One region of the Defluviitalea raffinosedens genome, then DNA from elsewhere that is predicted to be linked to it. Evidence: riboswitches for the same ligand, from Rfam matches in the RefSeq annotation. Region 1 holds a riboswitch; the other holds the start of a gene.
What was found. A riboswitch is a leader RNA that binds a small molecule or an ion and turns the genes downstream of it on or off. The one in region 1 is predicted to bind lysine.
Positions count from the first base shown of each region.

Region 2: linked by a shared signal. The riboswitch ahead of JOD07_RS14130 (aspartate-semialdehyde dehydrogenase) and the one ahead of JOD07_RS05845 (Na+/H+ antiporter NhaC family protein) in region 1 are both predicted to bind lysine.

Region 1 is NZ_JAFBEP010000005.1:91,869-100,079, reverse strand. It holds gene brnQ (branched-chain amino acid transport system II carrier protein) at 1-1,323, shown strand, start outside; gene JOD07_RS05845 (Na+/H+ antiporter NhaC family protein) at 1,353-2,969, opposite strand; lysine riboswitch at 3,049-3,225, opposite strand; gene JOD07_RS05840 (hypothetical protein) at 3,358-3,759, opposite strand; gene JOD07_RS05835 (hypothetical protein) at 3,943-4,101, shown strand; gene JOD07_RS05830 (hypothetical protein) at 4,197-4,430, shown strand; T-box leader at 4,549-4,790, shown strand; gene pheS (phenylalanine--tRNA ligase subunit alpha) at 4,905-5,924, shown strand; gene pheT (phenylalanine--tRNA ligase subunit beta) at 5,956-8,211, shown strand, end outside.
Region 2 is NZ_JAFBEP010000028.1:5,803-14,013, forward strand. It holds gene hslO (Hsp33 family molecular chaperone HslO) at 1-592, opposite strand, end outside; gene JOD07_RS14120 (class I SAM-dependent DNA methyltransferase) at 613-1,368, opposite strand; gene JOD07_RS14125 (small, acid-soluble spore protein, alpha/beta type) at 1,455-1,658, opposite strand; lysine riboswitch at 1,788-1,975, shown strand; gene JOD07_RS14130 (aspartate-semialdehyde dehydrogenase) at 2,115-3,110, shown strand; gene dapA (4-hydroxy-tetrahydrodipicolinate synthase) at 3,126-4,010, shown strand; gene dapB (4-hydroxy-tetrahydrodipicolinate reductase) at 4,066-4,824, shown strand; gene JOD07_RS14145 (cob(I)yrinic acid a,c-diamide adenosyltransferase) at 4,850-5,380, opposite strand; gene JOD07_RS14150 (single-stranded DNA-binding protein) at 5,513-6,238, opposite strand; gene JOD07_RS14155 (Mur ligase family protein) at 6,267-6,938, opposite strand; gene JOD07_RS14160 (vitamin B12-dependent ribonucleotide reductase) at 7,177-8,211, shown strand, end outside.

The sequences.
Region 1 (8,211 bases):
TTACTGATCGGCTCACTATTATTTGGACTGTTTTTTGGGGCAGGTAATTTGATTTTCCCCGTAAAAATGGGACAAGATGCCGGAAGCAACTCCCTATGGGCTACCATTGGTTTTTTAATCACAGGAGTAGGATTGCCTATATTTGGGATTATGGCATCAGCACTTTCTGAAAGTGAAAGTTTATTTGATATGGCAAAGCCCGTTCATGTTAAATATTCCATATTCTTTACTTGTGCATTATATCTGACCATTGGCCCTTTATTTGCTATACCGCGAACAGCGACGGTTGCTTTCGAAGTAGGAATGAATCCTTTTATTCCCAAGGAACAATTAAAAATAGGGCTACTCATTTTTTCATTGATTTTCTTTTTGCTGACCCTTTATTTTTCTTTGCGGCCAGGCCGCATTCTGGACTGGGTTGGTAAATATCTTACACCAATTTTTCTGGTGCTTTTATCGATTTTACTCATTGCCACTTATGTAAAGCCGATGGGTCAGGTAAGTCAGTATCCTCCACAGGAAAATTACATGACTCAGGCCTTGTTTACCGGCTTACTTGATGGTTATAATACGATGGATGCTTTAGCTTCTTTGGCATTTGCCATTATCATTATTTCAAACATAAGAAAATTAGGAGTCACCAAATCTCATTTCATTGCCATTGAAGCCTGCAAATCAGGATTGGTCAGTGTGATTGGCATGGGACTTATTTATGCTTCATTAGCTTATATGGGAGCTACAAGTCTTGGAAGTGTGAATCGTGCTGATAATGGAGGGGCGATTTTATCTCTGGTAAGTGAACATTATTTTGGGGTAATTGGGAAAGCCTTATTGGCTGGTATTGTCGGGGTTGCATGTTTAAAAACAGCTATTGGACTCATTACTTCCTGTGCTGAAATGTTTAGTGCAATGTTCCCCAATTCCATTTCTTATAGAAATTATGCGATTTTATTTACAGTTTTCTCATTTATTATTGCTAATTTTGGCTTAACCAACATTATTCAGCTATCAGTACCAGTATTGATGTTTCTTTATCCATTGGCGATTACTTTGATTTTGCTATCTTTATTGGCTCCGTTGATTCATAAGCAGAGTGATGTTTACAAATGGACAACCGGATTTACTGGTGTGGCTGCATTTTTTGACTTGTGTAAAGCACTTCCTGAACCTTTACAAAACAATGCAGTTATAAAGTCTATTATGAATTTTGCCCATGGATTTTTACCGGGTTTTGATTATGGATTTGGCTGGATATTGCCGGCATTTATAGGGTTCTTTATAGGATTTATGGTTTGGAAAACAAAAAAGGCGGCTGTTATGTAACAGCCGCCAAAATTTTTAGATCAAGACTTCTATGCATTCGCTTTATTTGTTGTTAATGTTTTGATGCCCAAAAGAACTACACATAACATGGCAATCGATATTAGAAGTATAATCCATGCAGATTGAATGAACCCTGCAAGGATATAGCCCACAAAAGATACAGCCGCCACAGTCAATGCGTAAGGAAGCTGGGTGGAAACATGGTTAATATGGTTACACATAGCCCCTGTAGAAGACATAATGGTTGTATCTGAAATAGGGGAGCAGTGGTCACCGCATACAGCTCCGGCAAGACAAGCTGAAATAGAAATAACCAATAATTCAGGGTCAAGACCTACTGCAACTACGATTGGCAGCAAAATACCGAAGGTCCCCCAGGATGTACCGGTTGCAAAGGACATCCCCGTAGCCACAATAAATACAATTGCTGGGAGGAATATTTTAAAACCTGCTGCGCTACCTGCAAAAATACCGCTTACGAATTCTTTGGCACCGAGAAGACTTGTCGTTCCACTTAATGTCCAGGCAAAAGTAAGAATCAGAATAGCCGGAACCATGGCTTTAAATCCATTAGGGAAACATTCCATACAGTCATTGAAGCTAAGCACTTTACGTGCCATATAATATACCATGATAACAATCAGTGCCAGGGAAGAACCCAGTGACAGTCCCAGAGAAGCATCACAGTTCGCGAAAGCATCGACAACATTGACACCTTCTAAAATACCACCTGTATAAACCATACCTAATATACAAAAAGCAATTAAAATGACTACAGGAATGATCAAATCCTTTACTTTACCTTTTCCGGCAGATACTTCTACATCTTGCCCTTCAAAAGGACGATCGGGGGTTGTATAAAGGTCATTCTTTAAAAGAGCATTGTCTTCATGTTTTTTCATCGGACCATATTCTATTCCCATTAAAGTAATGAATATAATCATAAATATGGTGAGTAAAGAATAAAGATTATAAGGTATTGCACGAATGAAAAGCTCCAGACCATCATAGCCTTCCACTACACCGGTTACAGCAGCTGCCCATGAAGATATAGGAGCAATCATGCATATGGGAGCAGCGGTGGCATCAACAATGTAGGCTAATTTGGCACGAGAAACTTTGTGCTTGTCTGTAATAGGTCTCATGACATTTCCAACAGTAAGACAGTTGAAATAGTCATCTACAAAGATCAGAACACCGAGGGCGAATGTAGAAAGCATAGCACCTTTTCTTGACTTGATTTTTTTGCTTGCCCATTGACCATATGCAGCAGAGCCGCCAGCTTTATTGATCAGACATACAATTGTTCCCAGAACCACTAAGAAAATGAGTATCCCCACATTCCAGCTATCCGCCAGGGATGATATAAACCCTTCAGTAAACATAGCAGTGAAAGCCGTAATAGGATTGAAGTTTGCATACATAAAAGATCCGCAAACAATACCTATAAAGAGTGAACTATACACTTCTTTAGTAATAAGAGCCAGGCCAATAGCGATTATTGGAGGTAAAAGGGACCAAAAAGTACCGTAGAGATTACTTTGATACCCTTCTTCTCCTATTTCCGCAGCAAAAACGGGTACAGCAAAAGTCATAATGATGAGTGCTATAACAGATAGCAGTGTGAAAAATTTCCTCCGATTCATAATAACCCTCCCTTTTCATCAATGATATTTACGAATAAAAAAAATGAGGCACGGAGGTACCTCATGTTTTTTCATTCAACATAACGATAGCTCTCCACTTTAAAAAAAGTGACAGTCTGGTGCATATTCTGCAACAGCCCAGCAACGGCTCCTCTTGGCAGGAAGCCGAAACTTCGGCGACTGGTCTTTTCATCTATTACTGCGCCAAGTCATATATAATAGATTACTTGTACCACATCGCGCCTCTATCTCATTCCATATAAGTTTTTTAATTCTTAAGCTAAGGATAAACTTATGATCGCTAAAAGTCAATACAAAAAACTAAAATAAGTCAAAAAAACAGCCATAAACTTTAAAACAGTCTATGGCTGTTATATTTTTACATGGATTATTGCGCTTTTAGCCACTCTAAAGCTTCATCAGGATCGGTAAACATTTTTGCTGTGATACCATATTTCGCATACTGCTCAATAAGATTCTTCATATTCATTTGGCCGATTACCTTTTCTGGCTGTACTATTGCCCAATACTTCCATCCGCTTTTAACTGTCTGAGGGAACCAAACGGTATTGCCCCATTCAGTGTCCGCCTTTGTCAGTGCACTGTTATTTCTATCATCAGACAACCACTTTTTAGCCCCTTTGGTTTTTAAAAGTTCAGTACCCTTTAACAATATTTCTTGTAAGCATTTTCCATAAGCGTATTTCTTAATCTGGTGGTGAACGATTTTGTAATCCGTATGATACCACAAAATCGCACAATCATTTTCCATAATCAACTCTTTTGCCATATCATTCACACTCCTATAAATTTCCTATATACAATAGATATGTTCTATCGTTCTCAGTCATACAATATAAAAGTAGAATTATAAATATTTAGTGAACATTGCTGTTTTACATAAACAATAAAAACTTTCGGACTTTTCGAGGCAAGAAAAGTGTGGTACCATTAATTTATTGGAGGTGTTCGTATGAAAGATCGAATAGATTTGGAATGTGATTTTCCTGTTTGGTATACTATAAGAAGACGACGACTTAAAAATATAGCTAAAATTATGGGTTTTGGTTTTATTTTTAGTGGTATAGGTTTTGGTATTGGATGTCTTGTTTACGGGTTTAGTAAAAAATAAATTCTAATTAGTTCATAGCCTTCATACTCCTTCTACTTTTTTTCGTATATCTTAGCAAATACTAAATACAATACAAAAAGAAAGGTGTGAAGGTTATGAATAATAGAGTTGGAAATATTTTCTTATATTTTATCATAGGACTTGTGGCAGTACATTATGGATTACCTTTGCTTATGAAAGGGATTGGACTGGCTATGAGACTCATTGGAGGAGCCATTGCTTTGACATTCGGCACCATAGGCCTTGTTTTTGCAGCAGTGCCTCTCATTATTATTGGATGGCTAATTTATACATTAGTATTTAAAAGTAATCCGACCAATTCAAATTAGACATTTTTAACTATGGGGGTATATTTTATCCCCTATTTTAATAGCTTTTTCTCCCTTGACAACCAAAAATGATGTGCTAAAATAAAACATAAATAAAAATTAAAAAAGCATGAGAAAGATAAAAGCTGTGAAGGTGTAGATTTAATCTTAGTAGATAGTGAACTTCCTTACAAGAGAGAGAATGTCACCGGCTGAAAGCATTCTTAAGGTTCAGTCACTGTTGAAATTCCCACTGGAGCTGCATTTCCGAAAATATGAGAAAATATGAGTAAGAAATGCCGGTTGCCCCCGTTATAGGTTTCGAGGGTCTGCAATTTTGCAGAAACTAGGGTGGTATCGCGGATCAACTCCGTCCCTTTTTGGGACGGAGTTTTTTATTATTATTATATGGGAAATTCCGCCGGATTTCCTATACAATAAGGAAACTTTTTATTGGTATGGTGAAAATGATTGTAAATAGAAAGGAGCTTCATTATGAAAGAAAAATTACAGTCCATCAAGCAACAGGCCATGGAACGTTTAAAAGATGTGAAAGAACTAAAAGCTTTAGATGAGATTCGTGTTGAGTTTTTGGGTAAAAAAGGAGAACTTACCCAGGTTTTAAGAGGAATGAAAGATCTAAGTGCAGAAGAACGCCCGATTATTGGACAGATGGCCAATGAAGTAAGAGAAGCCATTGAAGGAAAAATTGAGGAAGCAAAGAACATATTGGCAGTAAAGGCTCAGGAAATGAAACTAAAATCCGAAGTCATCGATGTAACCATGCCTGGCAGAAAAAGAAATCTGGGGCATCGTCATCCTATGAATTTAGTTGTAGACGAAATCAAAGAAATTTTCCTTGGAATGGGTTATAAGATTGCAGAAGGTCCAGAAATAGAAACCGAATACTATAATTTCGAAGCTTTAAATATTCCGGCAGAACATCCCGCAAGAGATGAACAAGATACTTTCTACATTAATAAAAACTTCATGCTTCGTACCGCTACATCGCCTATTCAAGTGAGAGTGATGGAAAATGAAAAACCACCGATTCGTATTATATGTCCGGGGAAGGTATATCGTTCCGACGAAGTAGATGCTACGCACTCTCCAGTATTCCATCAATTAGAAGGACTAGTGGTTGATAAAAATATTACTTTTGCAGACCTTAAGGGAGCATTGGAAGTATTCGCAAAAGAATTGTTTGGAGATAAGATAAAGGTAAGATTCCGACCACACTTCTTCCCATTTACAGAACCCAGTGCAGAAATGGACGTAGCCTGTGTAGCCTGTGGAGGAGAAGGATGCAGAGTTTGTAAAGGCAGCGGATGGATTGAAATTTTAGGCTGTGGAATGGTTCATCCTAAAGTACTTAAAATGGCAGGTATTGATCCGGATGTATATACTGGTTTTGCCTTTGGAATGGGGCTTGAAAGACTTGCCATGAGTAAATATGGCATAAAAGACTTACGTTTATTTGTAGAAAACGATGTGAGATTCTTAGATCAGTTCTAATCTTGTATCAATTTTAGAAAGGAGTATGGATATGAATATACCTATGTCTTGGCTTAAAGACTATACGCCAATTGATTGTGATATAAAAACTTATGTAGAAGCTATGACCATGTCCGGTTCTAAGGTAGAAACCTATGAAGAACAGGGCAAAGAAATTTCCAATGTTGTGGTAGGAAAGATTTTGTCCGTAGAAAAACACCCTGATGCAGATAAATTAGTGGTTACAAAGGTGGATGTAGGGCAGGAAGTTATTCAGGTTGTAACAGGAGCTAAAAATATTTCTGTTGGAGATTATATTCCCGTTGCCCTTAATGGTGCCACATTGCCCGGAGGCGTTAAAATCAAAACTGGGAAGCTTCGTGGAGTAGAATCCCAGGGGATGATGTGTTCTATTCAGGAATTAGGATTTACCACTCAGGATTATCCGGAAGCTGCAGAAGACGGAATATACATTTTCCAGGAAGAACAGCCTTTAGGAAAAGATGTAAAGGAAATTTTCGGCCTTAATGATGTGGTTGTAGAATACGAAATAACTTCCAATCGTCCTGATTGCTTTAGTGTAATAGGTATTGCCAGAGAAGCAGCAGCAACCTTTAATTTGCCTTTTAACTATCCTGAGATTTCTGTAAAAGAAAGTGGAGGAAATATTTCTGATTATATTTCCATAGAAATTGAGAATAAAGAACTTTGCCCCAGATATGCTGCAAGGGTGATTAAGAATGTAAAGATAGGCCCTTCTCCTAAATGGATGAGACAGCGCCTTTTAGCAGCAGGTGTAAGACCAATTAACAATATTGTAGATATTACCAACTATATTATGCTGGAAATGGGTCAGCCCATGCATGCTTTTGATCTGGCAAAGCTGGATAAGAAAAAAATCGTGGTTCGCAATGCAAAGTCTGGAGAAAAAATTATGACTCTTGACGGAGTAGAAAGAGATATAGATGAATCCATGCTTTTAATTACCGATGGCGAACAACCTTTAGCTGTTGCTGGCGTTATGGGTGGAGAAGAAACAAAAATAACAGAAGAAACAAAGGATATTCTCTTTGAATGTGCGAATTTTAACGGGGCAAATATAAGAGTGACAGCCAAGAAATTAGGGCTTAGAACCGATGCATCCGTAAAATATTCTAAGGGTCTTGATCCTGAAAATGTATTGAATGCTTTAAACAGAGCCGCACAATTAGTAGAAGAATTAGGAGCCGGGGAAGTAGTCAGCGGTATTATCGATGTATATCCCGGAAAGAGAGAACCAAAGACCATTCCCTATTCCGTAGAAAAAATCAATGGACTTCTTGGAACTTCCTTATCTGAAGACGAGATGATTGGCTACTTAACCCGTCTTGAGTTTAAAGTAGACAAAGAAGCGAAAACTGTTACCATACCTACTTTCCGTCCTGATATAGAAGGAAATGCTGACTTGGCAGAGGAAGTTGCCAGATTATATGGATATGACAAGATCGATACCACTTTAGAAACTGGAACTCCAACTGTAGGAAAGAAAACTTATGCACAAAAAATGGAGTATACTGTTAAAGAAGTTATGGAAAGTCAAGGTTTCTATGAAATCATGAACTATTCCTTTGAAAGTCCTAAAGTTTTTGATAAACTCAATATTCCTGAAAATGATCCGCTTCGTAATGTGATTACCATATCCAATCCTTTAGGAGAAGACTTCAGTGTGATGAGAACACAGACCTTAAATGGCATGTTGACTTCTTTATCCACAAATTATAACAGAAGAAATGAAGAAGCGTATCTTTATGAAATAGCGAAAGTATATATTCCTAAATCCCTTCCATTAACGGAGCTACCTGATGAAAGAACAAAGCTTACCATAGGAATGTATGGTAAGGGAGACTTCTATGATTTAAAAGGAAACGTAGAAGTGTTATTTGAGAAATTGGGCATGGATGACAAGGTAGAGTACAGTTTAAAACAAGATTTGCCCTGGATGCATCCTGGCCGTTGTGCATCTGTTTCAGTTGGGGATAAGGAAATAGGCTATATCGGAGAACTTCATCCTACGGTAGCAGCCAATTATGATATTGATACCAGGGTATATGTAGGTGTTCTGGATATGCCTGCACTACTGGAAGAAGCTCAGCTTGAAAGAGAATATAAGCCACTTCCAAAATATCCTGCAGTGACCAGAGACATTGCGATGTTGGTTAAAGACGAAGTCCTTGTAAAAGATATTGAAAATATTATAAAACAAAGAGGCGGAAAAATATTAGAATCCTATAGCTTATTTGATGTCTACAAAGGCAAACAAATTCAAGAG
Region 2 (8,211 bases), on a different contig from region 1:
TTTTTAATCTGTTTTCTAAATTTTGAACTGTCTCTTCTTCTGCTTCAGGTAAAAGTTGGACGATAAATCCTCCAGCTTGTTTAATAGAAAAATCTCTGTCGACTAATACTCCAAGGGCAACAGCCGAAGGAATCTGCTCAGAGCTTGCAAAATAATACGTTAAATCTTCTGCAATTTCTCCCGAGACTAAACTGATCTGACCAACATAAGGTTCTCTTAAGCCCAAATCTTTAATCACCGTAAGGGAACCTTGTCCTATAGCCGTGCTTACATCCAATTTCCCAATAGAATTTAAAGGAAGATCTACAACAGAATTATACGGATAACCCTTAACATTTCCGTTTCTGTCAGCAGTCACTACAAGCCCCCGTAAAGGACCATTTCCTTTAATCTGAAGGGTAAGTAAATCTTTTTCTCCTTTTAACATTTGACCCATCATCGTTGCAGCTGTTAATAATCTCCCTAATGCAGCCGATACAACAGGACTTGTTCCATGAATTTTACTTGCTTCATCAACAAGATGAGTCGTCACTGCTCCAAATGCTCGAATTTGCTTTTTTGCGTCTGTTGCACGAATAATGTAATCTTCCATATATTTAACCTCCTGCTAAGTTACTTTCCTTTTTCTCTTACAACGAAATAAATCCTGTCACTGTTTTCCTTGGGATCTTCAAAAGTATATGCATCATATACAGCTAAAAACTCCATTCCTGCTTCTTCAACCAAACTCTTTATATCTTCTATGGAATACATCCTTTCATAATGAATTTCTTCAAATTTTGAATAATAATCCTTCTCTGGCTGTTTTATAAAAAGCGTAAGCTGATACTCATTAATGCCATCTTCTTCACTGTAATAATTATCCCAAATATAAGCAGCTTCATCCAAATTTTCTGCAAAAGTATTTTCCCCCAAGATGTATTTATACTTATATTCTGTATTTAGATCAAAAATAAAAAGCCCTTTGGGGTTAAGATAATTATTGACCCATTTAAAGGTTTGAAGCAATCCTTCCCGATCTGTAATATAATTTAGACTGTCACAGACACTGATAATACAATCGACTGTTCCGTATAATTCAAATTCTCTCATATCTTGATGGAGATAGAGAATATCCACATTGTTTTTCAATGCTTTTTCTCTCGCTATGGAAAGCATATCTTCCGACACATCTATTCCAATCATCTCAATGCCTTTTTTAGCAAAAAGCGTTGTCATGTTTCCTGTTCCACAGCCTAATTCTGCCACCAATTTAGGATCACAACCAAATTTTCCCCAAATTTCTTCAATATATTCAACCCATTCATCATAAGGAACTTCCTTCATGAATAAATCATATACCTGAGCAAAACTCTGATATGCTTCCACCATTTCACCTTCCTGCCTTAGACTTATCACCATTTTTGCACTCAATTATTATAAAACAATGGTCGAAAATTGCAACAGGCCCAGAATTAATTCTGAGCCTGTTGTTTCATTTCTTTTTTTCTTTTTGTCATTAAACCGCCAATGCGACCAGTTTCCTTTGCCGTTAAGGACTTCCATCCACCTTCTTTAACCTTATCCAATAAACCGAGTTCGGATGCAATTTCATATTTCAGTTTATCATCTTCCGTCATAGGCTTATTTTTCTTAGTTTCTTTCGTTCCCTTACTCATCTCATCACTCCTTACATTAAGAAGTATGTATAGGTCTAAAGTAAAATATACATTAGAATTGGAAAATGTTTCGAAAAATATTTGACATATTCAAAATTGAGTGATATTATATATAAAACTTCATAAGCTTCACAGGATAGAGGCGCATTTTTCAAGAGTATATATATGGATGTATGTAGGTACAGATGAAGTATATAGAAAGGGGAAAATGCCGAAGGAGAAAAATCCTGCAGTTTTTCGTCCTGGTTTTGCAGTGAATAACTGCACGACTGTCATCAGTAGTGTTATAATATTACTGATGGAGAGCTATCTGTGAAAGGGTTTGTATTTGGTTATATAGATTTATATAGCTGCTATACAATCACATTCACAGTTGGCTCATGCCAGCTTTTTTATTTTCCCAAAATTATTAAACAAACATTAAATGATTTTAAATAAATTTAAGGAGGATTATTAATGAAAAAGATTAATTTAGCTGTTGTGGGTGCTACTGGAATGGTTGGAAGGACTTTTCTAAAGGTACTTGAAGAAAAAGATCTCCCAATCGAAAACTTTTATCTTTTTGCTTCAGCGCGTTCCGCTGGAAGCAAATTGACTTTTAAAGGTAAAGAATACACAGTTGAAGAATTGACTGAAACCTCTTTCGACCGCGGAATCGATATTGCTCTATTTTCAGCCGGGGGGGGTACCAGTCTCAAATACGCTCCAATTGCTGCCAGCAAAGGCTGTGTTGTAGTAGATAACAGCTCTGCCTGGAGAATGGATCCTGAAGTGCCTCTTGTAGTTCCTGAAGTTAATCCTGAAGATATTAAACTCAATAAAGGAATCATTGCTAATCCAAATTGCTCTACGATTCAGGCAGTTGTAGCATTAAAACCTTTACATGAATATTATACTATTAAACGCATTGTTTATTCAACTTATCAGGCAGTTTCCGGTGCAGGTATGGGTGGCTGGACAGATCTTGAAGAAGGACTAAAAGGAAACCCTCCAAAGAAATTTCCTCATCCGATAGCTAATAACTGTCTTCCACATATAGACGTGTTTACAGAGAATGGTTATACAAAAGAAGAAATTAAAATGATTCAGGAAACAAGAAAAATTCTTCATGACAACAATTTAAGAATTACGGCTACTACAGTTCGTGTACCTGTATTTAACAGCCATAGTGAATCTATTAATGTTGAATTTGAAAAGCCTTTTGAACTTAATGAATTAGTAGAAGTCTTGAAAAAAGCACCTGGAGTCGTTGTACAGGATGATCCGGCAAATAATGTATATCCTCTGGCTGCTAATGCTACTGGAAAAGACGAAGTGTTTGTTGGACGAATTCGCAGAGATGAAAGTGTTGAAAGCGGCGTGAACCTTTGGGTTGTTGCGGATAATATCAGAAAAGGTGCTGCATCTAATGCTGTTCAGATTGCAGAATTATTAATTAAAGACATGCAATAAGAAAGGATGATTATTATGGAGATTTTCAGAGGTTCTGGCGTTGCAATCGTTACCCCTTTTAAAGAAAACGGTGATATTAACTTTGATCTTCTCGGAGATCTTATAGAATTTCAAATTCAGAATCAGACTGATAGTATCATTATCTGTGGTACCACTGGAGAATCTTCTACTTTAAATGATCATGAGCATTTAGAATGTATTCGATATACTGTGGATAGGGTAAATAAACGGGTTCCCGTTATAGCCGGAACAGGCAGTAATGATACTGAATATGGTGTTTTTTTGACCAAAAAAGCAAAAGAATTAGGGGCGGATGCCTGCCTTCTGGTTACTCCGTACTATAATAAAACCACTCAAAAGGGGCTAATAGAACATTATACTTACATTGCTAAAAAAGTAGATATTCCTCTTATTTTATATAATGTTCCTTCAAGGACCGGCTTGAATATTACTCCAAAAACCGCTTATGAATTATCTAAAATAGATACAATTGTAGCAATTAAAGAAGCCAGTGGAAATATTTCTCAAGTTGCAGAAATAATTAATTTATGCGAAGATAAATTAGATGTATATTCCGGAAACGACGATCAAATCGTTCCCATCCTTTCTCTGGGCGGAAAAGGTGTCATATCTGTTCTTGCAAATGTAGCACCAAAGCAAACCCATGATATGGTTATGGAATATTTAAACGGAAACGTTGAAGAAAGCAGAAAAATTCAGATTCAAATGATTCCTTTAGTAAAAGCTCTATTTTCTGAAGTAAATCCTATTCCGGTTAAGGCAGCGCTGGAACTTATAGGCTATCCTGTTGGTGCTTGCAGAATGCCTCTTACTACTATCGAAGATGATCATTTAGAACTACTGAAAAAAGAAATGAAAAACGCAGGATTACTTGGATAGACTAAAAAGTGCAGAGGTATTTTTCCCCTGCACTTTTTTCGAAAGGAGATTATATATGATAAAAATCATTATGCACGGCTGTAACGGAAAAATGGGTCAAGTCATTTCTTCACTGGTTGATGACAGTGAAGATTGCATGATCGCGGCAGGAATTGATCCGAATGTAAGCAAATCAAATCCCTATCCGGTTTTCAACAAAATTGATGACTGCGATATTCATGCGGATGTAATCATCGACTTTTCTACTGCAACGGCGGTGAAACCTCTGTTAGAATATGCCCTTGTAAAACAGCTTCCTGTGGTTATATGTACTACAGGATTGTCAGAAGACATGATAGACCTTATTAAAAAATCCGCAAAGAAAATCCCCATTTTCTTTTCTGCCAATATGTCCCTCGGAATTAATTTATTAATCAGCCTTGTAAAACGTGCATCTGAAATACTATCTGATGCGAATTTCGATATTGAAATTATTGAAAAGCATCATAACCAAAAAATAGATGCTCCCAGTGGCACTGCCCTTGCATTGGCAGATGCCATCAACGAGGCATTGGATCATCAATACACATACAAGTATGATCGTCATTCTGAGCGCAAAAAACGCGACAAGAAAGAAATAGGTATTCATGCTGTAAGAGGCGGTACTATTGTGGGTGAACACTCTGTCATTTTTGCCGGAAAAGATGAAATCATTGAATTAAATCATACAGCAATGTCAAAAGAGGTGTTTGCTGTAGGCGCCCTAAAAGCCGCAAAATTCTTAGCAGGTAAAGCTCCTGGATTATATAATATGGATCATCTGATTAATCAATAAATAAGGAACGCCCTCAGGCGTTCCTTTAAAATTCTATTCCTTTTCTTGCTGCAATTCCTTGATTAAAAGGATGTTTAACTGCTTTGATTTCAGATATGTAATCTGCTCTTTCTTTAACCCCTTCTGGAAGTCTTCTCCCCGTAAGTATGACTTCTATTTCTTGCGGCTTACGGTCTAACAGATCACATATTTCCTTTTCGCTGATTATATTATTTTCTATCGTTGCTAATACCTCATCTAATATGAGTATGTCACATTCTCTTGTATCCAGGACTTTCTTAGCAAAATTAATGCCATTTATAATTTCCGTTTTTAATTCTTTCTTTTCTTCTTCATTGAGATTCCAGAAAAAATCCCGGGGCTTTTCAAAACGAAATACCTTAAAATCTGGTTCCAACTTTTTTAATGTTTCAAGTTCTCCAGTCGAAGAAGATTTTAAGAACTGTATCATAATCACTTTTAAGCCTTGTCCAATAGCCCTTATTCCTTGTCCAATGGCTGCCGTTGTTTTACCTTTTCCTTCGCCGTAATAAACTTGAATCAATCCTAAATTCATCGTTTTCACCTCACCTTCCCATTATAGTATTATGTTCCTACGATTTCAATTATAATTTCATATCTTTGTCCATAACAAAGAAAAACATCTTTTTATAATCAGAATAAAAAGATGTCTTTCATGTTCCTGTCATTATGAATTGCTTAAATCATTGATAATTTCATCTTGCTTATTATTATCTTGATCTATTTCCATTTTTGAAATGGAAACCTCATAAGCAACCTTAGAAATCACTTCTCCACTCTCCAGCTTCTTTTGGTAACTTCGACTCTGAATTCTTCCCCATACTTTTAAATGATCCCCTACTTTCAAATACTGTGCGTATTTTGCATTTCTTCCCCAGGCAATGCAGGGAATATAATCGGACTTATGATAGGATCGATTAACAGCAAGCAACATATCTGTTATTTCCCTTCCAAAAGGGGTTGTTCTGTAAATGGGATCTTTGCAGATGAAACCATCCAGGAATATTTGATTGACATATTTTATTTCATCCTGATTTTCCAAAAATTTGATATCAAGTGTAAAAATCGTAAGAATCAATCGGTTTTTACCTTGATCATATTGATTGTACGAACGAAACTGTCCCTGGATTTCAACGACCTCATTTAACAATTCTTTCTTATCCGCCAGAAGACGTTCCGAAATCGTTACAGGAAGTGTATCTGAAATCTCACTTAAGCGAGGTATCTCTACTAAAAAAGTATAAAACCCCTCTCCATAAACTCGATGGCTAAATTTGATATCTTCAACCACTTTCCCTACAATCGTTACCTGGTTGTTTTGCACAAGATGCTCAGTCACTACTCTCACCTCTCCCTTATTATCCTTATGTTCTTTAATTGCTTTTTCTATCATTATCATCTTTATTCCCTATTTTCTCTTTTTAGAAGTATTTTTTTATAAGTATTTTATTCGGAATCGCAACATCATTAATCAATGCAGCAGTAATAGCTGCCAACGCACTATAAACTTCCTGATCGTTTTTGAGAGGTAATGTAACAGAAAACTCCTGGGGTTCCAATTCTCTGCCGCTGAAAGTTGTTATCGTCCTTTGCACACAACATTGAACCCGTCTGCTAAACTCGTCCTCCTGTATACTGGAAGCCGTTATACTTGCTTTGGGATTAAAGCCATAAGTAATCAAATGAGTTTTATTACCCTTTAATAATTTAAATACACTTCTGTCATCTACATTGACTATACTTACAGCATCTTTAGCCAGTGTAAAAAAAAGTTTTCTCTCTTCAGAATACAAGGCATTGTAGTTATAATCTTCCTCAGTTCTTCCCATGGTGTAGATCAGAACATCAAAATCAACATTGGAAAACCAGTTGTTAACAAGCCCTTCTTCGGTAATTTTAACAATAAGCATTTCTATATTACTTTTACTTAATGCGTGAATATACTCTTGAAAAGTAATTTCTTTATTATGAAGCCAAGTACTTAAGTTCTCTTTAAGTACACTGACTTTCATTCCCGAACTTTTACACAATTGAGCCAAAAGATTAACAGCAGCCGTTTTTCCATGGTTTCCAAGTATGCCTACTTTCACCATATAAAAGCTCCTTTTTTGTCAAAATTCGATACTACTAGTTTTCGTATTATGACTTATAGTTATGTATATATTTCGTCAAAATCTGTCTTGAATTTCTGACTATATATGAATCAATTGGTAAAGTGGATAGAACCAAAAAAGCAACTATTTAAATGAAATATCGAACTAGATATTGCATATTTTTAAAATAATGATACAATATATAGTACACTATATCCAAATTGTGGAGGAAGCAATAATGAATCTTAGTAATTTACTTTTTCGCCATTACACAAAAGAATTAGAAAACTCATCTAAAACAGTTTATGATTTATTTCAATGGAAAACCGTTGATATAAGAATCATGGACTATAATACAGGAAAAGTCATAACCAATATGGAAAATGTCGAATTTCCTGAGCACTATTCGCAATCTGCCTGCGATATTATTGCGAGTAAATATTTTAGAAAAAAAGGAGTCCCTAACGACAGAGGATATGAATACTCCTTAAAACAAGTAGTACATAGAATGGTATCCTTCTGGGTAGAAGCAGCTCTTAACGAAGGTTTATTCGATGAAAGCAAAAAAAGTATTGTCTACGATGAATTGGCATTTATGATGCTGAATCAGATGTGGGCACCCAACAGTCCTCAGTGGTTCAATACAGGATTAAAAATGTCATATGGCATCGATGGACCTCCTCAAGGACACTATTATTATGATGAACATTTAAAAGATGTGGTGTTAGCAAAGGATGCTTATACAAGAACTCAAGGATCCGCCTGTTTTATCGTAAGTGTCGAAGACTCATTGCTGGGAGATAAATCTCTGACAGATCAACTGGTCACTGAAACTCGCCTGTTTAAATACGGTTCTGGAGTTGGAAGCAACTGGTCTTCTATCAGGGCAAAAGGAGAACCCCTGTCAGGAGGAGGAAAATCCTCAGGACTTTTAAGCTTCTTAAAAGTATTCGACCGTAATGCTGGTGCCATCAAATCCGGTGGAACCACCAGAAGAGCTGCAAAAATGAATGTATTAGACATCGACCACCCTGAAATTGAAAATTTTATAACCTGGAAAGCAAAAGAAGAAGATAAAGTGGTTGCCCTGGGCAAAATGGGATACTCTACTCACTTTGACGGGGAAGCTTATGAAACCGTATCCGGTCAAAACGCAAACAATTCTGTGCGTATAACGGATCAATTTATGAATTTATTAAGCGATAAAGATGCTACATGGACTTTGAAAGGAAGAATTGATTCCAGTATCAATTGCGAAGTGCCTGTTGCAAAA